2 regions of the Pseudomonas trutticola BRTCR10 genome follow, and region 2 is predicted to be linked to the other one. Evidence: riboswitches for the same ligand, from Rfam matches in the RefSeq annotation. Region 2 holds a riboswitch; the other holds the start of a gene.
What was found. Region 2 has a riboswitch for cobalamin ahead of ACVVH8_RS16885 (CbtB domain-containing protein). Riboswitches for the same ligand answer to the same signal wherever they lie in the genome.

Region 1: another riboswitch for cobalamin. It lies ahead of cobO (cob(I)yrinic acid a,c-diamide adenosyltransferase); the one in region 2 lies ahead of ACVVH8_RS16885 (CbtB domain-containing protein).

The regions. Positions count from the first base shown of each region.
Region 1 is NZ_CM149552.1:1,937,477-1,951,687, forward strand. Features, by position in the region: gene ACVVH8_RS08690 (DUF2066 domain-containing protein) at 1-437, shown strand, start outside; gene ACVVH8_RS08695 (AI-2E family transporter) at 472-1,545, shown strand; gene hda (DnaA regulatory inactivator Hda) at 1,753-2,457, shown strand; gene ACVVH8_RS08705 (C40 family peptidase) at 2,684-3,301, shown strand; gene ACVVH8_RS08710 (C40 family peptidase) at 3,523-4,059, shown strand; gene ACVVH8_RS08715 (PQQ-dependent sugar dehydrogenase) at 4,270-5,583, opposite strand; gene ACVVH8_RS08720 (hypothetical protein) at 5,650-6,234, opposite strand; cobalamin riboswitch at 6,397-6,621, shown strand; gene cobO (cob(I)yrinic acid a,c-diamide adenosyltransferase) at 6,702-7,313, shown strand; gene ACVVH8_RS08730 (cobyrinate a,c-diamide synthase) at 7,310-8,773, shown strand; gene bluB (5,6-dimethylbenzimidazole synthase) at 8,770-9,420, shown strand; gene cbiB (adenosylcobinamide-phosphate synthase CbiB) at 9,417-10,325, shown strand; gene cobD (threonine-phosphate decarboxylase CobD) at 10,318-11,310, shown strand; gene ACVVH8_RS08750 (cobyric acid synthase) at 11,307-12,758, shown strand; gene cobU (bifunctional adenosylcobinamide kinase/adenosylcobinamide-phosphate guanylyltransferase) at 12,907-13,428, shown strand; gene cobT (nicotinate-nucleotide--dimethylbenzimidazole phosphoribosyltransferase) at 13,425-14,211, shown strand, end outside.
Region 2 is NZ_CM149552.1:3,723,577-3,737,787, forward strand. Features, by position in the region: cobalamin riboswitch at 884-1,106, shown strand; gene ACVVH8_RS16885 (CbtB domain-containing protein) at 1,231-1,425, shown strand; gene ACVVH8_RS16890 (CbtA family protein) at 1,437-2,138, shown strand; gene ACVVH8_RS16895 (cobalamin biosynthesis protein) at 2,135-2,548, shown strand; gene cobM (precorrin-4 C(11)-methyltransferase) at 2,629-3,375, shown strand; gene nfuA (Fe-S biogenesis protein NfuA) at 3,596-4,180, opposite strand; gene ACVVH8_RS16910 (acyltransferase family protein) at 4,239-5,252, opposite strand; gene ACVVH8_RS16915 (fatty acid cis/trans isomerase) at 5,434-7,728, opposite strand; gene metH (methionine synthase) at 7,884-11,594, shown strand; gene ACVVH8_RS16925 (NEL-type E3 ubiquitin ligase domain-containing protein) at 11,648-14,211, opposite strand, start outside.

The sequences.
Region 1 (14,211 bases), 1.8 Mb from region 2:
AAGCCAAGTGGCACTTGTGGCTGGGCGATCAAAAAGAAGCGGGCAGTGTGCAGGGCGCCGATCAGGCCGCCGTGGCCGATGCGGTGATGCTGGCGGTGGCCGAGCGCCTGGCGCCACGCTTTGTTGCCAAGCCCGGGGCGTCGGGGCAGCAGACCCTGGAAGTGCAGGGCATGAATCTTGAGCATTACGCCACGCTGTTGCGGTTACTCGAACCGTTCGGCGTGCGTCTGCAAAGTGTCGATGGCGATCGCATCGTCTATCGGGTCAATGGCAGTGCCGATCAGATGCGTGCGCAGTTGTCGCTGGCAAAGTTGCAGGAACTGCCCGCCGAAGCGCCCGTGCCAGTTGCAGCGCCACAGCCAGCAGTAGCAGGTGCTCCGCCCGTTGTGGCTCCGGCCCCGACACCGGCGGCACCGTCGTTGCGGTTTCGCTGGTAAGTCTTTCCTTATATAGAAGCAACAGGAGTGGTACATGGCCGATACGCGGCGTTGGTTCTGGCTCGGTGGGGTAGTCCTGCTTTGCGCGTTTGTATGGTTGTTGCATCCGATCCTCACGCCGTTTCTGGTGGCGTTGCTGCTGGCGTATCTGTTCGATCCGCTGGTGGATCGTCTGGAGCGCCTCGGTCTGTCGCGCACCTGGGGCGTGATCGCCGTGTTTGCCTTGTTCACCCTGATTGTCACGGCGCTGTTGCTGGTGCTGGTGCCGATGCTCGCCAAACAATTGCTGCGCTTGTACGAACTGGCGCCGCAGATGCTCGACTGGTTGCAGCACACGGCGTTGCCGTGGGCGCAGGCGAAGCTCGGGCTGTCGGATGGCTTCTGGAAGTTCGACAAGGTCAAGGCGGCGATCAGCGAGCACATGGGTCAGACCACTGACATTGTCAGTGTGGTGCTGAGTCAGGCAACGGCGTCGAGCCTGGCGCTGATCGGCTGGCTGGCCAATCTGGTACTGATCCCGGTGGTGAGCTTTTACCTGCTGCGCGACTGGGACGTGATGATGGCCAAGATCCGCAGCCTGCTGCCGCGCGATCGTGAAGCAACCATCGTGTCGCTGGCGGGCGAATGTCATGAAGTGCTCGGGGCATTTGTGCGCGGTCAGTTGTTGGTGATGGTGGCGCTGGGTGTGATCTACGCGGCGGGACTGATGATCGTCGGGCTCGAGTTGGGGCTGTTGATCGGCCTGATCGCGGGCCTAGCGGCGATCGTGCCGTACATGGGCTTCGTGATCGGCATCGGCGCGGCGCTGATTGCCGGGTTGTTCCAGTTCGGCGGTGATCTTTACCCGATGATCGGGATTGTTGCGGTGTTCATGGTCGGCCAAGCGTTGGAAGGCATGGTGCTGACGCCTTTGCTGGTGGGCGACCGCATTGGTCTGCACCCGGTGGCGGTGATCTTTGCGATTCTGGCCGGTGGCGAGTTGTTCGGGTTTACCGGGGTACTGCTGGCGTTGCCAGTGGCGGCGGTGATCATGGTGCTGGTGCGCCACGTACACGACTTGTACAAGGACTCCGACATCTATAGCGGGGCGGACGAGCCCGAGTTGTAGTGGCAGTGACGGCCACCCGGCAAATCGCCGGGTTGGCCCGTGTCATGCAGGTGTTGGCGTCAGAGAATCTGTCATAAAACCAGTGTGTTAACGCAAACCTTTGATTTGGCTGGACTCTGTTGCATTGTGCGCTCAGCTTCACGGGTATAAACTTCGCAAACTTTACACAGAGGCCACTAACGGTTCCTTGGGAACTGTTCAGTCAGCATGAAACCGATTCAGCTGCCCCTAGGTGTGCGTCTGCGTGACGACGCCACCTTCATCAACTATTACCCAGGCGCCAATGCCGCTGCACTCGGCTATGTCGAGCGCCTATGCGAAGCCGACGCCGGCTGGACAGAAAGCCTGATCTACCTGTGGGGCAAACACGGCGTAGGGCGTACGCATCTGTTGCAGGCCGCGTGTCTGCGTTTCGAGCAGATGGGCGAGCCGGCGGTGTATCTGCCGTTGGCCGAGTTGATGGATCGCGGTATCGAAATTCTCGACAATCTTGAGCAGTACGAACTGGTCTGCCTGGACGACTTGCAGGTAATTGCCGGCAAGGCGGACTGGGAAGAGGCGATGTTTCATCTGTTCAACCGTCTACGTGACAGCGGTCGGCGCCTGCTGATTGCTGCCTCGACCTCGCCGCGTGAACTGCCGGTCAAACTGGCTGACCTGAAATCGCGTCTGACCCTGGCGCTGATCTTTCAGATGCGCCCACTCTCCGATGAAGACAAATTGCGTGCTTTGCAATTGCGCGCATCGCGTCGTGGTTTGCACCTGACTGACGAAGTCGGGCATTTTATTTTGACTCGCGGCACCCGCAGCATGAGTGCGCTGTTCGACCTGCTTGAACAGCTCGATCAGGCCTCGTTGCAGGCGCAACGCAAGCTCACCATTCCCTTCCTCAAAGAAACCCTCGGCTGGTAGCCATCCCTTTGGTTCTGCGGCTTTCAGCGTGTTTCGGCATATTTCAGGCGCCAGAAAATCCGCGTTCCTGCACCGATTGCAGGTCGCGTATTCGTTCAAATGGGCTTAAGCGCTTAGATGTAAACGAGAAACCGAGAAGTCACAAAAAGATCGATTGAATTTGCAAATGAGGTCGATAGCGGGCATAGTCTCGGCTTCTTTACAACTATCAGCCACGGTCGTGCCCATGCTAAAGCGCTTCGCACCCCTCGTGCCTCTCGCACTCGTCACCCTGTTGTACGGTTGCGCTGCTCATTCTCCAGTTCAAGAGCAGCCACAACAGGTTAAAAATTCTGCCACTGCCCAGTCTTCCGTTATTTACCAGGAAGAGCTGGACACCGAAAAAGAACTGTCGGACTTCAACGGCAACAAGCCTTACCAGCTTCCAGTTCTGGCCGACAGCATCCTCGAACGCGGCATGTCCCTGATCGGTACCCGTTACCGTTTCGGTGGTACCTCTGAAGCCGGTTTCGATTGCAGCGGTTTCATCGGCTATCTGTTCCGCGAAGAGGCCGGCATGAACCTGCCACGCTCCACTCGCGAAATGATCAACGTGGATGCGCCGCTGGTATCGCGTAGCAACCTCGAGCCGGGCGATCTGCTGTTCTTCGCCACCAACGGTCGTCGCGGTCGTGTCAGCCACGCCGGGATCTACCTCGGTGACAACCAGTTCATCCATTCCAGCAGTCGTCGCAGCGGCGGTGTTCGCATCGACAGCCTGGGTGACAGCTACTGGAGCAAGACCTTCATCGAAGCCAAGCGTGCACTCGCCATGGCCCCGACCGTGGTCACCGCGCGCAAGTAATTCCCCGGTTGTCGCCACGTCCGTGGCGACAACAAAGCTTCCCGGCAACGGAGTAGACCTAGACTTTACAAGGTGAAGTTAAAGTCTTACTTGAAGTTTGCCGCGTAGCCGCTAGAATCCTGAATCTATATTGATGGCAAACCGCCTGCGTGCTGCGCAGGCGGTTTTGTTTTCTGTCCATCCGGCAGAGAAAGCCGCAGCCAGATCAGGATGTTCTGCTTATGACCATGTCGGCCCGCCTCGCATTGATCTTCTTCGCAGCGCTGCTCAGCGCCTGCGCCAGTCGTACTCCGCCGCCTGCGCCTGTAGTTCGCGCTCCGGTCGTGTTCGGCCCCTCGCAATCTTTCTCGCCCGCTGCTGAAGACGTGTTGTTCCGCGCGCTTGGCCTGGTAGGCACGCCTTATCGCTGGGGTGGCAACACGCCGGATTCAGGGTTTGATTGCAGCGGGCTCATAGGTTTTGTCTACCGTGATGCGGCGGGTATCTCTCTGCCGCGCTCGACTCGCGAACTGATTGTGATGCAGGCGCCGAATGTCGGTAAGGAAGGCTTGCAGACGGGGGATCTGATCTTCTTCGCCACCAATGGCGGTTCGCAGGTCAGCCATGCGGGGATTTACGTCGGGGAAGGGCGCTTTGTGCATGCACCGGCCACTGGCGGTACGGTGAAGCTCGACAGCCTTTCGAAGGCGTATTGGCAGAAGGCGTATCTGAGTGCGAAGCGGGTGTTGCAGCCTGAGCATCTGGCGCATAACCCGTAATTCAATTCTTTGAAGAACCCTTATGGGAGCGGGCTTGTGTGGCGAGGGGATTTATCCCCGATGGGTGGCGAAGCCGCCCCAAAACCACCCTCTCAGTCCACCCGTTGTACCGAGTGTGATGGTTTGGCGACTGCTTCGCAGCCGATCGGGGATAAATCCCCTCGCCACACAAGCCCACTCCCGCAGGTATTGCGTACAGCGGTTAGAACTCTACTTCGCTGAAGAAACCCGCCAAACCTTGTTCCCCACATCATCCGCCACCAGCAAGCCGCCTTGCTGATCGATCACCACGCCTACCGGGCGGCCAAGCGCGTTCTCGTCCTTGTCGAGGAAACCGGTCAGTACATCCACCGGTGTGCCGCTCGGTTTGCCGCCGGTAAACGGCACGAAAATCACTTTATAGCCACTGTGCGGCTTGCGGTTCCAAGAGCCGTGCTGGCCAATGAACGCACCTTCCTTGAACTGCGCCGGCAGCGTATTGCCCTCGGCGAAGGTCAGGCCCAGCGACGCGGTATGCGGGCCGACCGCGTAATCCGGAGCAATGGCCTTGGCCACCAGATCGAGATTCTGCGGATTCACCCGCACATCAACATGCTGCCCGTAATAGCTGAACGGCCACCCGTAAAACGCGCCGTCCTTGACCGAAGTGATGTAGTCCGGCACCAGGTCGCTGCCGATTTCGTCACGCTCGTTGACTGCCGTCCACAACGCACCGCTGGTAGGTTCCCAGGCCAGACCGTTGGGATTGCGAATGCCCGAGGCGAAAATCCGGTGATTGCCGGTCGCCCGATCCACTTCCCAGATCGCGGCGCGACCTTCCTCTTTATCCAGGCCGTTTTCGCCGACGTTGCTGTTCGAGCCGACCGTGACGTACAGCTTGCTGCCGTCCTTGCTGGCAATGACGTTCTTGGTCCAATGGTGATTCAGCGTGCCGCCGGGCAGATCCGTGACTTTGATCGGTTGCGACTTGATCTCGGTCGCGCCAGCTTCGTAATGGAAGCGCAGCAGGCGATCGGTATCCGCCACATACAGATCATTGCCGACCAGGGTCATGCCAAACGGCGAGTTGAGATTCTGCAGAAACACCGTGCGTGTCTCGGCCACGCCATCGTGATCGGCATCGCGCAGCAAAGTGATGCGATTCGGGCTCGGCACGCCGGCGCCAGCCTTGCCCATGACTTTCTTCATCACCCAGCCACGAACGCCGCTGCTGTCGTCAGGTTTCGGCGGGGCATTGGTTTCGGCCACCAGCACATCACCATTGGGCAACACGTAGAGCCAGCGCGGATGATCGAGGCCTTCGGCGAACGCGGCGACCTGGGTGCCTGCCGCTGCTGTCGGTTTGCCGCCCTCGGGCCAGCCGACCGCCGGAGCAATATTCACCGTCGGGATCAGGGTCTTGTTGGGTTCGGGCAGCTTCGGTGAAGGGCCGGTGCCGTCGGAAACTTGCAGGCTGGAGGATTCACCGCAGGCGGTGAGCCCTCCGGCGAGGGCGATGACGAAAACGAGCTGGGACTTGCGCATTACTGATCTTCCCTATGAATGCATTCCTAATCATAGAGGAGCGCGCAAGCCCGATGGTTCAACTGCTCAACTGCGGGCCTCTTTGAACAGCACGGCAATGCCCGGGTGATAGTTGCCGGCTTCGTTGCGCAGCTTGCGATAGGCGTAAGGGAAATACCAGGCGACGGCGCAGGTGTGTTCCTTTTGCAGGTCGTCGACCATGTCTTGCAGTTCTTCGGGGCTGGCGCTGTGCTGGGCTTTTTGTGGGGCGACAAACAGGCAGCCGAGTTTGAGGTCGCTGGCAAAGCTGATGCGTTTGGCGTCGCTGGTGATCTCCTGCAGGGCTTGGGTCAGGTTGAGGTTGTTGACCCGCGGCCAGCGTTGCGTGGCCTGGATGTATGCGCGGTCTTCGCTGCCGGCGAGAAACAGGTCGGCACGGGCATTGCGCTCACCGTCTTCGTTTTGCTTGCGGGTGGCCGTCTGTTCCAGCGTCACCAGCTCGGCCATCCATGCCGCCGCCGAGAGCAGGCCGAGATTGGCTTTCTCGTCATGCCAGTAGGGCGTGTCGCTGTCGCCGCGCACGGCGTTGTAGCGGTCGATACAGTCAAACCAGCGTTCAAGCACCGGGCGCAGGAATTCCAGGCGCGGATTGCTGATGATCATGCCTTGCATCGTAATCATCCTTATTGTTGTGATGGCTTTTTCGACAAAAGCATGGCTCTTTGATATCACTTGTCTGAGCATGGCACAAGATTGGCGCCAGTTAATTGATCGACGGCAGTTATTCGCCCGACGGCCCCCTCTTTAATTGACGCTCCACCCCCAACCCTCTAACCTTCGCGGCTTGTTTCAGGTGCTCTGTGACCTGCGTCGACAGAGTGAAACAGGGAAGCCGGTGAGGGTTGTCTTCGAGCGAAGAGCGACCACGATCCCGGCGCTGCCCCCGCAACGGTAAATGAGTGAAAACTGCGTCGAATGCCACTGCTCAAAGCGGGAAGGCGCGCAGTCAGGCGAACGCCGCTCATGAGCCCGGAGACCGGCCTGATCCATCCAGCGGCATCACGGTGGGCGATGCCAGGCTTTTTGCCGTCTATTCTTGTGCCTGCCCGCCGTTATCCAGCCTCAACGGAGAGCTCCCCATGACTGATTTCCCCGAGCGTGACGAACGCCATCTGGCGCGTATGCAGCGCAAAAAAGCCGTGATCGATGAACGCATCGCCAACTCGCCCGACGAATGCGGTCTGGTGCTGGTGCTGACCGGCAATGGCAAAGGCAAAAGCAGCTCGGCATTCGGCATGCTCGCCCGCGCCATGGGCCACGGCATGCAGTGCGGCGTGGTGCAGTTCATCAAGGGCCGTAATAGCACTGGCGAAGAGTTGTTCTTCCGCCGCTTCCCGGAGCAAGTGCGTTTCCACGTGATGGGCGAGGGTTTCACCTGGGAGACCCAAGACCGTCAGCGCGATATCGCCGCCGCCGAAGCTGCATGGGCCGTGTCCCGCGAACTGCTGCGCGATGCGTCGATCGGTCTGGTGGTGCTCGACGAACTGAACATCGCCCTCAAGCACGGCTACCTCGATCTCGATCAGGTACTCAGCGACTTGCAGGCGCGTCCACCGATGCAGCACGTGATCGTCACCGGGCGTGCGGCCAAGCCGGAAATGATCGAGATGGGCGACACGGTCACCGAAATGGGCATGCTCAAACACGCCTTCCAGGCCGGTATCAAAGCGCAGAAAGGCGTCGAACTTTGAATCAACCACGTCACTGCCCGGCGGTCCTCATCGCCGCGCCGGCCTCCGGTCAGGGCAAGACCACCGTCACCGCAGCACTCGCCCGTCTGCATCGCAATCAGGGGCGCAAGGTCCGCGTGTTCAAATGCGGCCCGGATTTTCTCGACCCGATGATTCTCGAGCGCGCCAGCGGTGCGCCGGTTTATCAATTGGACATGTGGATGGTCGGCGAGCAGGAAAGCCGTCGCCTGTTATGGGAAGCCGCTGCTGAAGCCGATCTGATTCTGATCGAAGGCGTGATGGGGTTGTTTGACGGCACGCCGTCGAGCGCTGATCTGGCGCGGCATTTTGGTGTGCCGGTCCTCGGTGTGATCGACGGCACGGCGATGGCGCAGACCTTTGGTGCGTTGGCGCTTGGATTGGCGCGCTATCAGCCGGACTTGCCGTTTGCCGGCGTGCTGGCCAACCGCGTCGGCACCCTGCGCCATGCGCAATTGCTCGAAGGCAGCCTCACCGAAGGTTTGCGCTGGTACGGCGCGTTGTCTCGCGAAACCGGCATCGAACTGCCGAGCCGCCATCTCGGCCTCGTGCAGGCCAGCGAACTGAATGATCTCGACGTGCGCCTCGATGCGGCCGCCGCAGCGCTTGCCAGCAGTTGCGAGGTAGCGCTGCCACCGGCCGTGGAGTTCGCCGCGCCTGACGTGATCGCCGCCGAGCCATTGCTCGAAGGCGTGCGCATTGCCGTTGCTCGCGATGAAGCCTTTGCCTTCACCTATGGCGCGAGCCTCGACCTGTTGCGCGCAATGGGTGCCGAATTGAGCTTCTTCTCGCCGATCCGCGATACGCAATTACCCGAGGCGGACAGCCTGTATCTGCCCGGTGGTTATCCGGAATTGCATCATGTTGCGCTGTCGCAGAACACCGCGATGCTCGACGCGATCCGTGCGCATCACGCGGCTGGCAAACCGTTACTCGCCGAGTGCGGCGGCATGCTGTATCTGCTCGATTCCTTGACTGACGTTGAAGGCACTCGCGCTGAACTGGTCGGTTTGCTGGCGGGCGATGCGGTGATGCAAAAGCGTCTGGCGGCGTTGGCCCTGCAAGCGGTGGATCTGCCGGAGGGTTCGCTGCGCGGTCACACCTATCATCATTCCCTGACCACCACCGAGCTGACGCCGATTGCCCGGGGCCTGAGTCCGAATGGCGGGCGCGGGGCCGAGGCGGTTTATCGGGAAGGGCGGATGACGGCTTCGTACGTGCATTTTTATTTTCCGTCGAATCCGACTGCGATTGCCGCGCTGTTTGCGCCAGATCTCAAGGCCGCCATCGCTGGCAAGCCAGCTCCCACAGTGGGCGGTGTAAAGCCTGAAGAAATGCGATCGCCATTAGGGACTGGTAATCCAGCTTCTGTGGTGGGTGATGCAATGTCTGAAGAAACCCAATCCCCTGTGGGAGCTGGCTTGCCAGCGATGGGGCCATGACCGACAACGCATTCTCCGAAGCCGAGCGCGCAGCGGTTTATCGAGCCATCGCTGAACGCCGCGACATGCGTCACTTCACCGGTGGCACGGTCGCGCCCGAACTGCTGGGGCGACTGCTCGAGGCCGCGCATCAGGCCCCCAGCGTCGGCCTGATGCAGCCCTGGCGCTTCATCCGTATCAGCGACCGAGCCCTGCGCGGGCAGATCCAGAATCTGGTGGAAGAAGAACGCATCCGCACCGCCGAAGCGCTCGGCGAGCGCAGTGACGAGTTCATGAAACTCAAGGTCGAAGGCATCAACGACTGCGCCGAAGTGCTGGTCGCCGCATTGATGGATGATCGCGAGAAACACATTTTCGGTCGGCGCACGCTGCCGGAAATGGACATGGCTTCGTTGTCCTGCGCGATCCAGAATCTGTGGCTGGCCTCCCGGGCTGAAGGCTTGGGCATGGGCTGGGTCTCGCTGTTCGAGCCGCAAGCGTTGGCGGATCTGCTGAAGCTGCCCGAAGGTGCCAAACCGCTGGCGGTTTTGTGTCTGGGCCCGGTCAAGGAATTCTATCCGGCGCCGATGCTGGTACTCGAAGGGTGGGCGCAGGCGCGTCCGCTCAATGAGTTGCTGTTTGAGAATTATTGGGGAGTGAGTCAATGAGTGTGGCGTTGTTGAGTGTCGCCGCGGTCGCGCTGGATGCGCTGCTGGGTGAACCGAAACGCTGGCATCCGCTGGTGGCGTTCGGCAATTTTGCCGGGCGCATCGAGCAACGTTTCAACGCCGGCGGACGTGGCTGGCGCAGCCATGGCGTCACCGCGTGGGTGATCGCGGTGCTGCCGCTGACGTTGCTCGCCACCGCGTTTTCCTGGGCGCCGTACGTGGGCTGGCTCGTCGAAATTCTTGCGCTGTATTGCGCCCTCGGTATGCGCAGCCTCGGTGAGCACGTCGCGCCGGTTGCCGCGGCGTTGCGCGCCGATGATCTGGAGGAAGCGCGCAAGCGTGTCGGTTATCTGGTCAGCCGCCAGACCAGCGAACTCGACAGCACTGCGGTCGCCCGCGCCGCTACTGAATCGGTGCTGGAGAACGGCAGCGATGCAGTGTTCGCCGCGCTGTTCTGGTTTGTCGTGGCCGGTGCACCCGGCGTGGTGCTGTATCGCTTGAGCAATACGCTCGACGCGATGTGGGGCTATCGCAACGAACGCTTCGAGCGCTTCGGCTGGTGCGCGGCAAAAATCGACGACGTGCTCAACTACATTCCTGCACGCCTTGTTGCTTTGACCTACGCAGTGCTGGGCAAAACCCGACTCGCGTTGCAGTGCTGGCGTACTCAAGCGCCAAAATGGGACAGCCCCAACGCCGGCCCGGTGATGGCGGCAGGGGCTGGTGCGCTCGGCGTCGAGTTGGGTGGTCCGGCGATCTATCACGGCGAACTGCATGAGCGTCCGCAACTCGGCGAAGGCCCAGCGGCCGATGCCGATTCCATCGACCGTGGCTGGCAATTGGTCCAGCGCGGCGTATGGTTATGGCTGCTGATTCTCTGCGTGGGGGCTGAATTCTATGCTTGAGCACGGTGGCCGGCTGCGCAAGGCTGCACACGATTACGGCATCGCCGAGGCTGACTGGCTCGACCTGTCCAGTGGACTGGCGCCGTGGCCGTTTCCAGTCCCGGAGATTCCGCTGCGCGCCTGGGCGCGATTGCCGGAAACCGATGATGGTCTCGAGCAGGCGGCATGCGATTACTACGGCGCGGCGCAGGTGTTGCCGGTGGCCGGTTCGCAGATGGCCATCCAGTTGCTGCCGCGTTTGCGTCGTGCCGGCAAGGTCGGCGTGCTGTCGCCGTGTTATGCCGAGCATGCCGAGGCCTGGCGGCGCAGCGGCTACATCGTGCGCGAAGTGCTGGAACAGGAAGTCGAATTCTTTCTCGACAGCCTCGATGTGCTGGTGGTGGTCAACCCGAACAACCCGACCGGCCTGAGCCTGACCCCGGCGCGCCTGCTCGACTGGCATGCGCGGCTCGCTCAGCGCGGTGGCTGGCTGGTGGTCGATGAAGCATTTATGGACAACACGCCGCAACTGAGCCTGGCCGCGCATACCCATTTGGTCGGGCTGATTGTGTTGCGCTCGTTCGGCAAGTTTTTTGGCCTGGCCGGAGTGCGGTTGGGCTTTGTGCTGGCCGAGCGCAAGTTGCTCAAGCTGCTCGCCGAACAGGTCGGGCCTTGGGTCGTGAGCGGACCGACGCGGGTGCTTGGTCAAGCCTGTCTGCAAGACACCGAAGGTCACACCCGTCAGCGCATTCGCAGCGATGAAGCGAGCGAGCGGCTGGCGCTGTTGCTGGAACGCTATGGCTTCAAACCGCACGGCGGTTGCGCGCTGTTTCAGTGGCTGATCACCGAGCAGGCGCAAGCGCTGCACGAATTCATGGCCCGACGCGGCATCCTCCTGCGCATCTTCACTCACAACAGCAGTCTGCGTTTCGGCCTGCCTGCCGATGCAGCTGAAGAGGCGCGCCTCGAACAGGCGCTGCAAGCTTTCGCCAAGGAACCCCGATGACAACCCTGATGGTGCAAGGCACCACCTCCGACGCCGGCAAAAGCACCTTGGTGACGGCGCTATGCCGCTGGGCGACCCGCCAAGGCATCGCCGTGGTGCCGTTCAAACCACAGAACATGGCGCTCAACAGCGCGGTGACCGCTGACGGCGGTGAGATTGGTCGCGCGCAAGCGGTGCAGGCACAAGCGGCGAATCTTGAACCACACACCGACATGAATCCAGTCTTGCTCAAACCCAACAGTGACACCGGCGCGCAAGTGATCATCCATGGCCGTGCCGTCACCAGCATGAACGCCGTGGCGTATCACGATTACAAAGCCATCGCGATGCAAGCCGTACTGGCCTCGCACCAACGGCTCAGCGCGGCGTATCCGCTGGTCATGGTCGAGGGCGCGGGGTCGCCGGCGGAGATCAATCTGCGTGCCGGCGACATCGCCAACATGGGCTTTGCCGAAGCGGTGGATTGTCCGGTGTTGCTGATCGCCGACATCAATCGCGGCGGGGTTTTCGCCCACTTGGTCGGCACGCTGGAACTGCTCTCGCCGAGCGAACAGGCGCGGGTCAAAGGCTTCATCATCAACCGTTTTCGTGGCGACATCGCCTTGCTGCAACCGGGCCTCGACTGGCTTGAGCAGCGCACCGGCAAACCGGTGGTGGGCGTGCTGCCGTACGTGATGGACCTGCATCTTGAAGCCGAGGACGGTATCGATCAGCGCCAGACCGACAAGGCCGACCAGGTATTGAAAGTGGTGGTGCCGGTGTTGCCACGGATCAGCAACCACACCGATTTCGATCCGCTGCGTCTGCATCCGCAAGTCGATCTGCAATTTGTCGGTCCGGGCCAGGCGATTCCGCCGGCGGATCTGATCATCCTGCCGGGTTCGAAAAGCGTGCGCAGTGATCTCGCGTATCTGCGCGCCAACGGTTGGGAAGCGGCGATCAGCCGTCACCTGCGTTACGGCGGCAAAGTCTTGGGGATTTGCGGCGGTCTGCAGATGCTCGGTGAGCAGGTGCATGACCCGCTGGGCCTGGAAGGCGCGCCGGGTTCCAGCGCCGGTCTGGGTTTGCTGGCGTTTGCAACGACGCTGGAGGCCGAGAAGCAACTGCGCAATGTGCGCGGGCGTCTGGCGCTGGAAGAGGCTGAGGTCAGCGGCTATGAGATTCATGCCGGTGTGACCAGCGGGCCGGCGCTGGAGCATGCGGCGGTGCGTCTGGATGATGGTCGTTGCGACGGTGCGCAAAGTCTTGACGGGCAGGTGTTCGGCACCTATTTGCATGGCTTGTTCGAATCGCCGGCAGCCAGCGCGGCGCTGTTGCGCTGGGCGGGGCTGAACGATGTGCAGGAGGTGGATTACCACGGCTTGCGCGAGCGCGATATCGAGCGCTTGGCGGATCTGGTGGAGAAGCATCTGGATACCGATTTGTTGCGCCAGCTTTGTGGGATTTGAGTTGCCTGTGCTGGCCTCATCGCTGGCAAGCCAGCTCCCACAAGTATTGATGTCGGCTGCAAATTTTGTGAACACCTTTGAACCCTTTGGGAGCTGGCTTGCCAGCGAAGAGGCCGGTTGGCTCACTACACATTTTTCTGGATGACCCATGCTCCAACTGATCCTCGGCGGCGCCCGCTCCGGCAAAAGTCGCCTGGCAGAAAAACTCGCCAGCGACACTCAACTGGCCGTGACCTACATCGCCACCAGCCAGCCGCTGGACGGTGAAATGAGCGACCGCGTCGCCCATCATCGTGCCCGCCGCCCCGCTGAATGGGCGCTCATCGAAGAACCGCTGGAGCTTGCTCGCGTATTGCGCGAAAACGCCAGTGCCGAGCGCTGCCTGCTGATCGATTGCCTGACCCTGTGGATGACCAATCTGCTGATGCTCGACGATGCCGAACGCCTCGCCGCCGAACGCGAAGCCCTGCTCGAATGCCTGGCGTCACTGCCGGGGGAAATCATTTTTGTCAGCAACGAGACCGGAATGGGTGTCGTGCCGCTGGGCGAATTGACTCGCCGCTACGTCGATGAAGCCGGTTGGCTGCATCAAGCTCTGGCCGAGCGTTGTCAGCGTGTTGTCCTGACCGTCGCCGGCCTGCCCCTGACCCTGAAAGGATCTGCGTTATGACCCAAACCTGGTGGCTGAATCCGTGCAAACCGGTGCACGCCGATATCGTTGAGCAAGCGGCGGCACGGCAACAGCAATTGACCAAACCGGCCGGATCCCTGGGGCGCCTCGAGTCCGTGGCGGTGCAATTGGCCGGTCTGCAAGGGCAGGTCAAACCGACGCTTGAGCAGATCTGGATTGCGATTTTTGCTGGCGATCACGGCGTGGTCGCTGAAGGCGTTTCCGCGTTTCCACAGGAAGTCACCGGGCAGATGCTGCTCAACTTCGTCAGTGGCGGGGCGGCGATCAGCGTGTTGGCGCGCCAGCTCAATGCGCAACTGGAAGTGGTGGATCTGGGCACGGTGACGCCGTCGCTGAATCTGCCGGGCGTGCGTCACTTGAACATCGGCGCGGGTACGGCGAATTTCGTTCAGGGCGCCGCGATGACTCAGGCGCAAGGCGAACTCGCGTTGCAGGCCGGTCGCGACAGCGTACTGCGGGCGAAAGCGGCAGGCGCGCAGTTGTTCATCGGCGGCGAAATGGGCATTGGCAATACCACCGCTGCGAGCGCGCTGGCGTGTGCGTTGCTCGACTGCCCGGTGGTGCATCTGACCGGTCCCGGGACTGGTTTGAATGCCGAAGGCGTCAGCCGTAAAGCGCAAGTGATCGAGCGTGCTTTGGCCTTGCACGCGGCGCAACGGGGTGATGCGTTGCAGACGCTGTTCAATCTGGGTGGTTTCGAGATTGCGGCGCTGGTCGGCGCGTATCTGGCAGCGGCGCAGGAGGGTCTCGCGGTGCTCGTCG
Region 2 (14,211 bases):
TTCGCCTAGGCTCAGTGTTCCCTCGCTACGGCGTCCATCCGGGGGCATCGCCTCCGGTTTGCTTCGCTGCACCTCCTCTCGATGTGTTTGGCTTCGCCAAACGGCGCTGCGCGCCTACCCCGGATGAACACCTCCGCTCGGCCTGCCGATGGGCCTGAAGATCAAGAGCAGGATCAACAGCCAGATCAAGAGCCAGATCAAGAGCCAGATCAAGAGCCAGATCAAGAGCCCCTCACCCTAGCCCTCTTCCGGAGGGAGAGGGGACTGACCGAGGTGTTTGGGAGAGGTACACCGACTCGAAATACCGAGTCGAACTCAGATTCTGAAAGGCTCAAAAATCAGCTCCCTCTCCTTGGGGAGAGGGCTGGGGTGAGGGGCAAATCCAACACAAAACCAAAGCCGACCGCACGCTTCTCAACACTCAACACTCAACACTCAACACTCAACACAATGAGCGTCAGCTCAAGTACCGCTCTTGACCTTAACCAATCAACACAATGAGCGTTAGCTCAAGTACCGCCCTTGATCTTCACCACTCAACACAATGAGCGTTAGCTCGAGTACCGCTCTTGATCTCAGCGCCCGTCGGAAGGCTGAGCGGAGGGATTGATCCGGGGTGGGAGCGCAGCGACCGTTTGGCGAAGCCAAACACATCGAGAGGAGGTGCAGCGCAGCAAACCGGAGGCGATGACCCCCGGATCGATCCCGCAGCGAAGGAACCCGAGCCACAGCGAGGGCCGTACGTCAGGGTAAAGCCTTTTTGGTTACTTTTTCGGCGTCTGGAAAAAGTGACCCGCCGTAAGGGCGGAACCATAGGCAGCCGTTACCGCAGCACCGGATCCACCCCCGCAAAAAATTGACTAAAAACCCACCCCCATGCTCTCCTACACAACTTGTTACGGGTGCCCTTCACAGGGTGAAACGGGAAACCGGTGAATCATGTGCTTTACTCTTAAGCCATGTCAGTCCGGTGCTGCCCCCGCAACGGTAAGCGAGCGAAGCGTCAAAACCACTGTGCCCGCAAGGCATGGGAAGGTGACGCTTGCAGGTCGGCCTGACGCCAACCCCTCGTGAGCCCGGAGACCGGCCCATAACACACAGCCGCGCATTTGTGCGTCGCTGAACATAACAAACCCGCGGTGGGCGGGCGCTGTTCGAACCTCTGCGTGCCCGACTCGCAGGGGTTTTCATGCGCTCTATTCACCCGCTGACACTCCAGAGGGAAGCGCCATGTCGATCATCAGCAGCACCGGCAGCAACACAGACAAAATCGCCAGCAGCACACTGAGCCAACGTCTGACCGCCGCCATCTTCGCGTCGATTCTCGGCGCCAGCCTCGTCTATTTCGCCGGTTTCTCGCACATCGAAGCGGTCCATAACGCTGCGCACGATACCCGCCACAGCGCCGCATTCCCGTGCCACTGAGACCTGCCGACATGATCAAGCGAATTGCACGAACCGCAGGTTTCACCGGCCTGCTGGCCGCCCTGCTCCTCACGCTGCTGCAAAGTTTCTGGGTGTCGCCACTGATTCTGCAGGCCGAGACGTTCGAGAAAGCCGAGCCTGTGGCTGAAGCTCACGAACACGCCGCCGGTGCAGCCGCACACACCCACGATGCCGAAGCCTGGGAACCGGAAAACGGCTGGCAGCGCGTCGTCTCGACCACTGGCGGCAATCTGGTAGTGGCCGTTGGTTTCGCTTTGATGCTCGCCGGTCTCTACACCCTGCGCGCGCCGACCAAGACCTCGCAAGGTCTGCTTTGGGGCCTCGCTGGTTACGCCACTTTCGTACTGGCGCCGACGCTGGGCTTGCCGCCTGAACTGCCAGGCACTGCCGCAGCGGATCTGGCTTCGCGGCAGATCTGGTGGATCAGCACCGCCGCCTCCACCGCTGCCGGTCTGGCGCTGATTGCGTTCAGCCGGCACTGGCTGATGAAAGTCCTCGGCGTGGCAATTCTCGCCGTGCCACATGTGATCGGCGCACCACAACCGGAAGTGCATTCGATGCTGGCTCCGGAAGCCCTCGAAGCCCAGTTCAAAATCGCTTCGCTGCTGACCAACGTCGCGTTCTGGCTGGCTCTTGGCCTGATCAGCGCCTGGCTGTTCCGCCGCAAAAGCGATGGTCAATACCACGCATGAGCAATGACAGCGCAGCGCCGACCTTTGTGGTCGGCCTGGGCTGCCAGCGCGGCTGCCCCGCCAGCACGCTGCGTGCGTTATTCGATCAAGCCTTGCAGGCTCATCGCATCGACCTTCTGGCAGTCAAGGCTTTGGCCAGCATCGACTTGAAGCGCGATGAGCCGGGTTTACAAGAGCTCGCCGCGCAACTGGCCCTGCCCCTGCAGTACTTCAGCAGTGAAGAATTGGCCAGCTACCAACAGCGACTGAGCCACCATTCGCAGATCGCCTACGAACGCACGGGTTGCTACGGCGTGGCGGAAAGCGCGGCACTGGCCCTCGCCGAGCAACTGATTCAGGCCCCGGCAAAACTGCTGATTTCCCGACAAAAATACGCACAGGCAACGTTGGCATTGGCCGGTGCCGCGTAAAATCCCGATAATCCCCGCCATCGATCATGAGCAATCTTCATCTGAAGCGTTGCCGTGCCTCTTTTTCAAAGGATTCAACGATGACTGTTTACTTCATCGGCGCCGGCCCCGGCGACCCGGAATTGATCACCGTCAAAGGCCAGCGGCTGATCCGCAGTTGCCCGGTGATCATCTACGCAGGTTCGCTGGTGCCGGCGGCAATACTTGACGGTCATCAGGCTGAAACCGTGGTCAACAGCGCGGAGTTGCACCTGGAGCAGATCATCGAATTGATCAAAACCGCCCATGCCAAAGGTCAGGATGTGGCGCGGGTACACTCGGGTGATCCGAGCCTTTATGGCGCGATTGGCGAGCAGATTCGCTATCTGCGCGAGTTGAATATTCCATTCGAAATCATCCCCGGCGTCACCGCCACCGCCGCCTGCGCGGCGTTGCTCGGCGCCGAACTGACGCTGCCGGACGTGTCGCAAAGCGTGATTCTGACGCGTTATGCCGATAAGACCGCGATGCCGGCCGGCGAAGAACTCGGAAATCTGGCGCAACATGGCGCGACCATGGCGATTCATCTTGGGGTCAATCACCTGGAGAAGATCATCGCCGAACTGTTGCCGCATTACGGCGCAGATTGTCCGATCGCGGTGATTCACCGGGCGACATGGCCGGATCAGGATTGGGTGATGGGGACGCTGGCGGATATTGCCGGGAAGGTTGCGGCCAAAGGGTTTCGGCGCACGGCGTTGATTCTGGTTGGACGGGTGCTGGGGAGTGAGGTGTTTAGCGAGTCATCGTTATATCGCGCTGGCCATGCTCACCTTTACAGACCGTGAATTGAATGACTTTTGTGGCTGGATACAAAACCTGTGGTGAGGGGATTTATCCCCGACGGGTTGCGAAGCAGCCCAAAAAAGAGGAACTGCTGCGCAGTTCATCGGGGATAAATTCCCTCGCCACAAAGTAGCCAGACCATGATCACTCTGGTGCATGCAGAAACAGGCATAAAAAAACGGCGCTCACGGGGCGCCGTTTTTCATGTCCGCAGCGAACACCTTAGTAGTAGGCGTTTTCTTTCTGCGTGTGGTCGGTCACGTCGCGAACGCCTTTAAGTTCCGGAATGCGCTCAAGCAGCGTGCGCTCGATGCCTTCCTTCAAGGTCACGTCGGCCTGGCCGCAGCCCTGGCAACCGCCACCGAACTGCAACACGGCGATGCCGTCTTCAACCACATCGATCAGGCTGACCTGACCGCCGTGGCTGGCCAGCCCCGGGTTGATTTCGGTTTGCAGGTAATAGTTGATGCGCTCGTTGACCGGGCTGTCGGCGTTGACCATCGGCACTTTGGCGTTTGGCGCCTTGATGGTCAGTTGGCCACCCATGCGATCGGTGGCGTAGTCGACGACGGCGTCGTCGAGAAACGCTTCGCTGAACGAATCGATATACGCGGTGAAGCTTTTCAGCCCCAGCGCTGTATCTTCGGGTTTTTCTTCGCCCGGCTTGCAGTAGGCAATGCAGGTTTCGGCGTACTGGGTGCCAGGCTGGGTGATAAAGACGCGGATACCGATGCCCGGGGTGTTCTGCTTGGACAGCAGATCGGCCAGGTAATCGTGGGCGGCGTCGGTGATGGTAATAGCGGTCATGGAAACTCCTCGCAGGCTTGTGGCGGAGTTTACGCCAATCGTTGCGCCGGACAAAGTCCTAGTATTTTTGTCGGGAAAGATTCTCGACAGGCGCGTCGTCAATCCGTGCCTTGAGCCAACGGTAACTGCGTTTTTCCACCCATTCGTAGCTCAACCACGAACCGACGCCGATCGCCAGCGCACACACGGCGAACATCAGATAGGGATTGATCCCGTAGCGGCGAGCGATAAATCCCCCCGCCGACAGCACCAATACATGCATCAGATAAACCGAATAGGAACAATCACCGAGCAATTTCAGCACTCGATTGCGCTCGACATAGCGCTCCAGTGCGATACAGGCCATCACCAGCACCGCACTCGGCACGCCCCAGTTCAGCAGCCGCGGTGCCGGAGCCAGATGATAAATCGCCAACAAGGCGCCGACGATCCCCAGCAACGGTAGCCACAATCCCACGCCGATCCACCCACGACGGTAGAGCACGCCAATGCCGATCCCCAGCAAAAATTCGTAGACGATGTCCGCCCGGTAAAACTCGTTGATCCAGCCGAATGCCTGGCAGGCACTAAACAGCAGCGCCGCCACCACAAGCAAGCGAACCTGCCAGCGAAACACCAGGGCACAGGCGAACAGCACGTAGAAAAGCATTTCGTAATTGAGGGTCCAGCCGACATTCAGTGTCGGATAGATGCCGTAACCGCCGGGATTCTCGGTTGGAATGAACAGCAGCGACAGCAGCAGATGAGCCCAATCCACCGTTTGATCCGGCAGCAATGGCTGGGCGAACACCACCAGCAACGCCATCAGCAACGTGTACAGCCAATACGCCGGGACGATGCGAAACAATCGATACAGCAGGAATTGCCCCGGCCGCAGGGTTTTGTCTTCGGTCGAGAGGAAAATCACCAGACCGCTGATGACGAAGAAAATGTCGACGCCCACTGCGCCCTTGTCAATGAACCACTGGCCCACCGGACCTCGCGCTTCAAAGTCGAAGAAAATCTGCATGAAGTGATGGCAGACCACCGTCCACGCGGCGAGCGCACGCAGGGCCTGCACTGAAATCAACATCGACCGCTCCCATCCACAATTGCTGAAGTGCCACTAAACCCTGTGGGAGCGGGCTTGCCCGCGATGGCGGAGTGTCAGGCCACATAAATGTTGAATGCGCCGCCCTCATCGCTGGCAAGCCAGCTCCCACAGGGAATTTGGATCTAGTCAGAAATTGGGACAGCAGATCACTCTCAAACGATCAAAGATTCTCGTAGCGGTTCATGTCCAGCACGCCCTCTTCCACCGGATCGGTTTCGTGGAGGTACTGGCTCAGATCGTGGAAATAGAACCAGAATTGCGGATGACTGCGGCGAATGCCCCAGCGTTCGACGATTTTCTCGAAACGATTGGCATCCTTGGCGTTTTCCATCGCATCGACAAACGCCGGAACCTGATCGGCCGGGATGTTGAAGATGAAGTTCGGATAACTGCTGAGCACGCCCGGATAAATGGTCAGCGTATCCAGCCCCGGTTGATAACGCAGCGACTCACCGAGCAAAAACGCCACGTTGCTGTGGGCACGGTTGCGCAACAGGCTGTAGACCTCGCGTTTGCCGCTGGCCGTTGCGATGCGCAACATGGTTGCTTCCGGCAATTGATCGATGACTTTCAGGCCAGCGGCCGGACGCGAAGCCAGGCGACTGAGGGCCTGTTCGGCATTTTGCAGCGCCGGATCAATGTTCGGCCGCGAGCAATACGCGCCATCACAGCGGTTGATCGGATCGGGCCGCGCATTGAGGTCGCCATAACGTGCGAGCAATTGCATGGCGAAGTCGTATTTCGGGTCTTTCTCGTCGAGCTTGAGCGCGGTCGGCTTGTCGTCGTCGATGGCTTCATAGTCGAGCCACATCTTGAACTGGCCGCTGCTCTGGTACCAATCGTTGAGGTAGTCCTCGCGGGAATCGGCCGGCATCAGGCGCAGGAAATTCTGTTCGGCGCCGTTGCGGATCAGGTCGAAATACAGACGCGTTTGCGCCTGATGGGAGACGTTACCGAATACATCGAAGTTGACCGCCAACTGGTAATACGTGCGTTCCAGCAACGGATAGTCGAACAGCCACAGGGTCTGCGGCACTTCACCGATCAGGCCTTTGGTCACCGAAGCGCTGTCGAAGTGGCGGAAGATGCTCAACAGCGCGTTGTCGTTGCCGGCCCACAACGTCGACCAGCTCGGCGCGGGAATATCGGCGTAGCTGTCGCGGCGCAAAGCCTCGTACTCGTTTCGTTTGTTGCGGTAGTTATGCCACAGGCTCAAAACGCTGCCGACATCGTCGTTCTGCCCCGGCATGGCCAACAGCGGCGTGGCCTGGCCGCGATAGTTGGGGTCGGTGATGTACAGGTCATGTTCCGGCGCCTGGAACAGCGCCCAGAAGTTGTCGCGGATCACGTCAGTCGCGATCTGCCCACGGCACACCGGACCGCGAATAAAGGTGCGGACGAAGTATTCGGCGTTATCGAGCATGAACTGATAACGCGCCTGCGCCGGAATCGCTTCAAACGTGGCAAACGGGTTGGCGCGACTTTGCGGGCCGTAGCCGGGCAACGCGCTGACTTGCCAGTTGCCGTTGTAGAACAGGCTTTTGACCCGAGCCATCTTCGCCGCGCTGAGCGGATAGGTGATGTGGGTTTTATGCACGATCACCCCTTGCACCGGCCACAAGCGGTAATACACCTGGGTGCCCGGATCATCGTTGGGGCGACGGGTGGCAATCAGGTCGATCGGCTGACCTGTCGGCGTGCGCGAGCGCACCCACTGAAAGTAGTGCCCCGGCTCGCCATCCTTGAAATAGATGTGCGCCAGAAACAAGTGCTCGAACAACCAGCGCCCGACCAGACTCTGGCGAGCGCCCGGCGCATTGAGCAGGTTTTCCCACTGAACGATCTGCATCGCCTCTTTGGCACTCGGCGCCAGCCCTTGCTCGTCAATCGGCGCACCTGAGGCCAGCCAACGCTGCAACGTCTGATACTGCTGATCGGTGAGGCCGGTCACCGCCAACGGCATGCCTTCCTTCGGATGCGCCCCGGCATAGCCCTCGAATTCGGCGGGCATCGCACACATGTTCTCGCGATTGAGACCGAGCACGATGTCTTCCGGGAGTTTGGCGTTCGGCGTCAACGGGGTTTTGTGCCCCAGCTCAAGCATGCGCGCCATCAACGCGGCCTGACTGCCCTGGGCATCAAGCACCGAATAGAAGCCCTTCTGCTGCCAGGCGCGTTTGCCGAAGGCGTCGTAGAACAAGCGCGTGGTCGGTGCCGCTTGTGTGCGTTCGCCGTCATAGACCGGCATCTTGCTCGCGCCCCGACCCGCGCCTTCGCCACTGCCCAGATTGAGCTGGCAGGCAGAGTCATAGCACGCATGGCAGGCCACGCACTTCTCGGTGAAGATTGGCTGGATGTCGCGGGTGTAGGAAATGGAAGGCGAGATCGAGGGCTCTTGCGCCGCCGCGCCAAAGCTTAATAACAGCAACACAGTGCTGATGACGCGGTACGACATGCCCTTGATCCCGATCCTGAAAAAAACGCCGCGATTCTACAGTATGACGCCCGCACCAACATGAGCGATATTCATGCAAAAGCCTCACATGCTCCAAAACCGCACAGGTTTGTTATGATCCCGCTCCTTCGTAATGGTCTTTCCGAGTAGTCCAAATGTCCGATCGCAGCGTCCGCCTTCAAGCTCTCAAGCAAGCCCTCAAAGAGCGCATCCTGATACTCGACGGCGGTATGGGCACGATGATCCAGAGCTACAAGCTCGAAGAGCAGGATTATCGCGGCAAGCGCTTCGCTGACTGGCCGAGTGACGTCAAAGGCAACAATGACCTGCTGGTGATCACCCGTCCGGACGTGATCGGTGGCATCGAGAAAGCCTATCTGGATGCCGGCGCCGACATTCTCGAAACCAACACCTTCAACGCCACGCGCATTTCCATGGCCGATTACGGCATGGAAGAACTGGCCTACGAACTAAACGTAGAAGGCGCCCGCCTGGCCCGCAAGGTCGCAGACGCCAAGACTGCCGAGAACCCGGACAAGCCACGCTTTGTCGCCGGCGTACTTGGCCCGACCAGCCGCACCTGCTCGCTGTCGCCTGACGTCAACAACCCTGGCTATCGCAACGTCACCTTTGATGAGCTGGTGGAGAACTACACCGAAGCCACCAAAGGCCTGATCGAGGGCGGCGCCGACCTGATCCTGATCGAAACCATTTTCGACACCCTCAACGCCAAAGCAGCGATTTTCGCCGTGCAAGGTGTGTTCGAAGAGCTGCATATCGAACTGCCGATCATGATTTCCGGGACCATCACCGATGCCTCCGGTCGTACCCTGTCGGGCCAGACCACCGAAGCGTTCTGGAACTCAGTGGCGCACGCCAAGCCAATCTCGGTCGGCCTCAACTGCGCACTCGGCGCCAGTGAGCTGCGTCCGTACCTGGAAGAGCTGTCGAACAAGGCCAGCACCCATGTGTCTGCGCACCCGAACGCCGGCCTGCCCAACGAATTCGGCGAGTACGACGAACTGCCGTCGGAAACCGCGAAAGTCATCGAGGAGTTCGCCCAAAGCGGTTTCCTCAACATCGTCGGCGGTTGCTGCGGCACCACGCCGGGGCATATCGAAGCCATCGCCAAAGCCGTGGCCGGTTATGCCCCGCGTGAAATTCCAGACATTCCCAAGGCCTGCCGCCTCTCGGGTCTGGAGCCGTTCACCATCGATCGCAGTTCGCTGTTCGTCAACGTCGGCGAGCGCACCAACATCACCGGTTCCGCCAAATTCGCCCGGCTGATCCGTGAAGACAACTACACCGAAGCGCTGGAAGTCGCCCTGCAACAGGTCGAGGCCGGTGCGCAGGTGATCGACATCAACATGGACGAAGGGATGCTCGATTCGAAGAAGGCCATGGTGACCTTCCTCAATCTGATCGCTGGTGAACCGGACATCTCGCGCGTACCGATCATGATCGACTCGTCGAAATGGGAAGTGATCGAAGCAGGCCTCAAGTGCATTCAGGGCAAGGGCATCGTCAACTCGATCAGCATGAAAGAAGGCGTCGAGCAGTTCATCCATCACGCCAAGCTGTGCAAGCGCTACGGCGCTGCCGTTGTGGTGATGGCGTTCGACGAAGCCGGCCAGGCCGACACCGAAGCGCGCAAGAAAGAAATCTGCAAACGTTCCTACGACATTCTGGTCAACGAAGTCGGCTTCCCGCCGGAAGACATCATCTTCGACCCGAACATCTTCGCCGTCGCCACCGGCATCGAAGAACACAACAACTACGCTGTGGACTTCATCAACGCCTGTGCCTACATCCGCGACGAACTGCCGTATGCGCTGACGTCGGGCGGCGTGTCCAACGTGTCGTTCTCGTTCCGTGGCAACAACCCGGTGCGCGAGGCGATTCACTCGGTATTCCTGCTTTACGCGATCCGCGCCGGCCTGACCATGGGCATCGTCAACGCCGGTCAACTGGAGATTTACGATCAGATCCCGGTCGAGCTGCGCGACGCCGTTGAAGACGTGATCCTCAACCGCACACCGGAAGGCACCGACGCCCTCCTCGCCATCGCTGACAAGTTCAAGGGCGACGGCAGTGTCAAGGAAGCCGAAACCGAAGAGTGGCGCAGCTGGGAGGTCAACAAGCGTCTGGAGCATGCGCTGGTCAAAGGCATCACCACGCACATCGTTGAAGACACCGAAGAGTCGCGCCAGTCGTTCGCCCGCCCGATCGAAGTGATCGAAGGCCCGCTGATGTCCGGCATGAACATCGTCGGCGACCTGTTCGGCGCCGGCAAAATGTTCCTGCCGCAGGTGGTGAAATCCGCCCGCGTAATGAAGCAGGCCGTAGCGCACTTGATCCCGTTCATCGAACTGGAAAAAGGCGACAAGCCGGAAGCCAAGGGCAAGATTCTCATGGCCACGGTGAAGGGTGACGTGCACGACATCGGCAAGAACATCGTTGGCGTGGTGCTCGGTTGCAACGGCTATGACATCGTCGACCTCGGCGTGATGGTCCCGGCAGAGAAGATTCTGCAAGTGGCCAAGGAGCAGAAGTGCGACATCATCGGCCTCTCCGGCCTGATCACACCGTCGCTGGATGAGATGGTCCATGTGGCTCGCGAGATGCAGCGTCAGGACTTCCACCTGCCGCTGATGATCGGTGGCGCGACCACCTCCAAAGCGCACACCGCAGTGAAGATCGAACCGAAGTACAGCAATGACGCCGTGGTCTATGTCACCGACGCCTCCCGAGCGGTGGGCGTGGCCACACAGCTGCTGTCGAAAGAATTGAAGGCCGGTTTCGTCGAGAAGACCCGTCTGGAATACATCGACGTGCGTGAGCGCACCGCTAACCGCAGCGCCCGTACCGAACGCCTGAGCTACGCGGCCGCCATCGCCAAAAAGCCACAGTTCGACTGGGCCAACTACGAGCCGGTCAAACCGACGTTCACCGGCAGCAAGGTGCTGGACAACATCGATTTGAAGGTATTGGCCGAATACATCGACTGGACGCCTTTCTTCATCTCTTGGGATCTGGCCGGCAAGTTCCCGCGCATCCTCGAAGACGAAGTGGTCGGTGAAGCCGCCACCGCGCTGTACAAGGATGCGCAGGAAATGCTCGCCAAACTGATCGACGAGAAGCTGATCAGTGCCCGTGCGGTGTTCGGGTTCTGGCCGGCCAATCAGGTGCATGACGATGACATCGAGCTGTACGGCGATGACGGCAAGCCAATGGCCAAGCTGCATCATCTGCGCCAGCAAATCATCAAGACCGACGGCAAACCGAACTTCTCCCTCGCCGACTTCGTGGCACCGAAGGACAGCGAAGTGACCGACTATGTCGGTGGTTTCATCACCACCGCCGGCATCGGCGCCGAAGAAGTGGCCAAGGCTTATCAGGACGCTGGTGACGATTACAACTCGATCATGGTCAAGGCCCTCGCCGACCGCTTGGCCGAGGCTTGCGCCGAGTGGCTGCACCAGCAGGTGCGCAAAGAACACTGGGGTTATGCAAAGGACGAAGTGCTCGACAACGACGCGCTGATCAAAGAGCAATACAGCGGCATCCGCCCTGCCCCGGGTTATCCGGCCTGCCCGGATCACACCGAGAAAGCGGCGCTGTTTGCCTTGCTCGACCCCGAAGCCGAAGAAATGCGTGCTGGCCGTAGCGGCGTGTTCCTCACCGAACACTACGCGATGTTCCCGGCGGCAGCGGTCAGCGGCTGGTACTTCGCTCACCCGCAAGCGCAATACTTCGCGGTGGGCAAGATCGACAAGGATCAGGTGCAGAGCTACACCTCGCGCAAAGGTCAGGAGCTGAGTGTGACCGAGCGTTGGTTGGCGCCGAATCTGGGTTACGACAACTGAGAACCGGCCCGGGCATGAGCGCAACTCGCGCTCATGCCCGGGCAACCGCGCAATCATTGGCGATGTGACGGGCCTGGCTGGGGTGACGGCGGCGTGGGTGGCACCGCGTCCCCTATCGAGGCCAGCGCCTGCATTTCTGCACGCGACAGCTCCATCAGATTAGCGGTTCGGGCACTGGCCAACTCTACCTCCAGCTCATGCAGCGCCTTCGTGTACTGATCCAGAGCGGGCTCCTCGGTTCTGTCGGGATGCGCATCCTCGACCTCATCCTGGCGTTTAGAGGCGTTGCGCTCAACCGCATCGAATGCGTCCGGATGGCGCTCGCGCAGATACCGCTCCCAGTAATCACGCGAAATCAGATCCTCGATAAACACATCGGAGGCCTCGTCGGCGAGCACCGAGGCACGTGCGCGGGCCAGTTGCTGCCCACGAATCGGTCTGCCGAACATCATGTGCTCGGGTTGCCCCGGCAGCTCCAGCCCATCGGGCCAGCCCGAGGTCATGCCGATTCGATATTCCAGACGCACTTCTGCTCTATCCTGTCCGCGCCCGGCGCGTTCTGCCAGACGGTCGACGCGGCCCAGACGAAAGAGCCGGCGCGACAGATCCAGCAAGGCGCGGCCGCGCTGCTCCGGGCGCTGGCGCGGAATATCGCGCAATGCGTTGTACTCATAGACCCGGCTTTCCAGTTCGCTGAAGGACAGGATGCGCCCGTCGGAACAGGCGCCGTGGGTCTCGGCATTGATGAACAACAGTTGCCGCAGTTCGGTGTTTTCCGTGGCGGCTTGTATGACACGCCATACGCGATGCGTCAGGTCGGCGCGCGACAGGCGGAAATCACTGGTATCGCGCAGCGTCGACAGCAAGTGAAAAAACGCCTGGCGGTCATCTTCCTGTGCGAGCTGCACCCACAGGCTGGTTCGGCCGGATCGCACTTCAGCCCGGGTATCGACAAGCCACGGCTGCAAGGCTGAGTCGGACACCTCGAATGACGGATTGAGCAGGGTTTCGATGGGTTGCACATTGGCATGGGTATCGTCGCCATCACTGTCGCTGTCGCCCGGAGAATCGATGTCGGAATCGAAATCGCTGTCCGAGTCGCTGATAACCGCGCTGATGCGCAAATCGAGTTCCTGACGCGAAATCCCCATCACCGCAACGTCGCCGTGTGCAGCGCTGTAATTGCGCATTTGCTCAAGGCTCATCAGCGACAACTGATAAGTGTCGGCGAGCTGCGTGCCGCCAACCAGTGGCTCATGGGTGCCGTCCAACAGTCGATCCGGAATGACCCTGAAATCGTTGCCACTCAGGTTCAGGGTCCGCAGGTTCGGCGCCTCCAGCGTCCCTTCCGGCCACTGCGCCAGACCGTTGTAGGCCAGATTCAGCGTCTCCAGACGATTGAAGGTGCGGGCATCGAATTGATTGAGGTGGTTATGACCCACGTCCAGCCAGCGCAATTGATCACGACCGGGCAGCCGGTACAACGATTGCGCATCAGCGAACTGGTTGCCGTTGAGTTCCAGGCGTTGCAGCCGGCTCATGCTGAGCACCGCTTGCGGCAGCGCACTCAGTTCGTTGCCGTTGAGCACCAAAGTGCTCAACTGCGGGAAAGCCTGCAAAAAGCCATTGGACCCCTGCGCGGTGATTCGCGACCCCGTCAGATTCAGCGTCCGCACGTGGTCGAATTCGGCTGTCAGCGAAGGCAGGTCGCCGGTGCGCGGCCCCATCAGGCTGAGCTCCTGGCCGGCGTCGGGGGTCAGGGCTGTCACCCCGTCCTGCCAGCATTCGCGAATGCTCAGGGCGGCGAATCCGCGCCCATCGGCGCTGACCACCGCATGGGGCGAACGGGTCTCGCGGGTAAAGATCCAGCCATTGAGCTGGCGCGTCAGTGACTCGTTGGTCTGCTGCCATTCGCCGAGACGGTTGCTGATCTGGTCGTCGCTCATCCCCGCGCTGCGCAGTCGCGAAATGCATTGCTCGGCTTCCGCGGGCGAGATCACTGGATTCAGATTCTGCAGACGTTCAGCGAATCCTGAGGCCTGCGTGCCGGTATTTGCCCTGCGGGGCAGCGGCAACAGGTACTCGACGATGGACCTGGCCGTCTCGCCGGGAGGAAAATCTGCCGGTACGGGTTCCAGCGCAAATCGCTGCAGCGCCCCTACCGGCAACCCCCTGACGTTCTCCACGCGTTGCTGCGCTGCGTTCAACGCGACTTGGCCTTCGGGACTGAAGGCATTCCCGTTCAGGCTGGTTTTGAGCAGCGCCTCATCGTCGGCCAGAACCGCTGGCGGCAACGAGTCGATGGCATTGTCGCGCAGGTCGGCCCAATCAAGCTGCGGCAAATGCTCGGCACCTGCGGGCCATGCCTCGAGTTCAGTGGCGCGCAGGTTGAGCGCCTTGAGCTTCGTCAGCGCGCTGACGTCCAGGGCAGTCAGCGGATTCTGGCTGGCATTCAGGTATTCAAGGCTGGACATGCGGCTGAACTGGCTCTGCACATGCGGCGTGACGACTACACTGTTGTAGGAGATGTCGAGACGGCTAAGTTGCGGCAGATCGCCCGGTCCGATGGGCAGTTCACTCAAGCCATTGCCGCTGATTTCCAGGGTTTGCGTGCCGC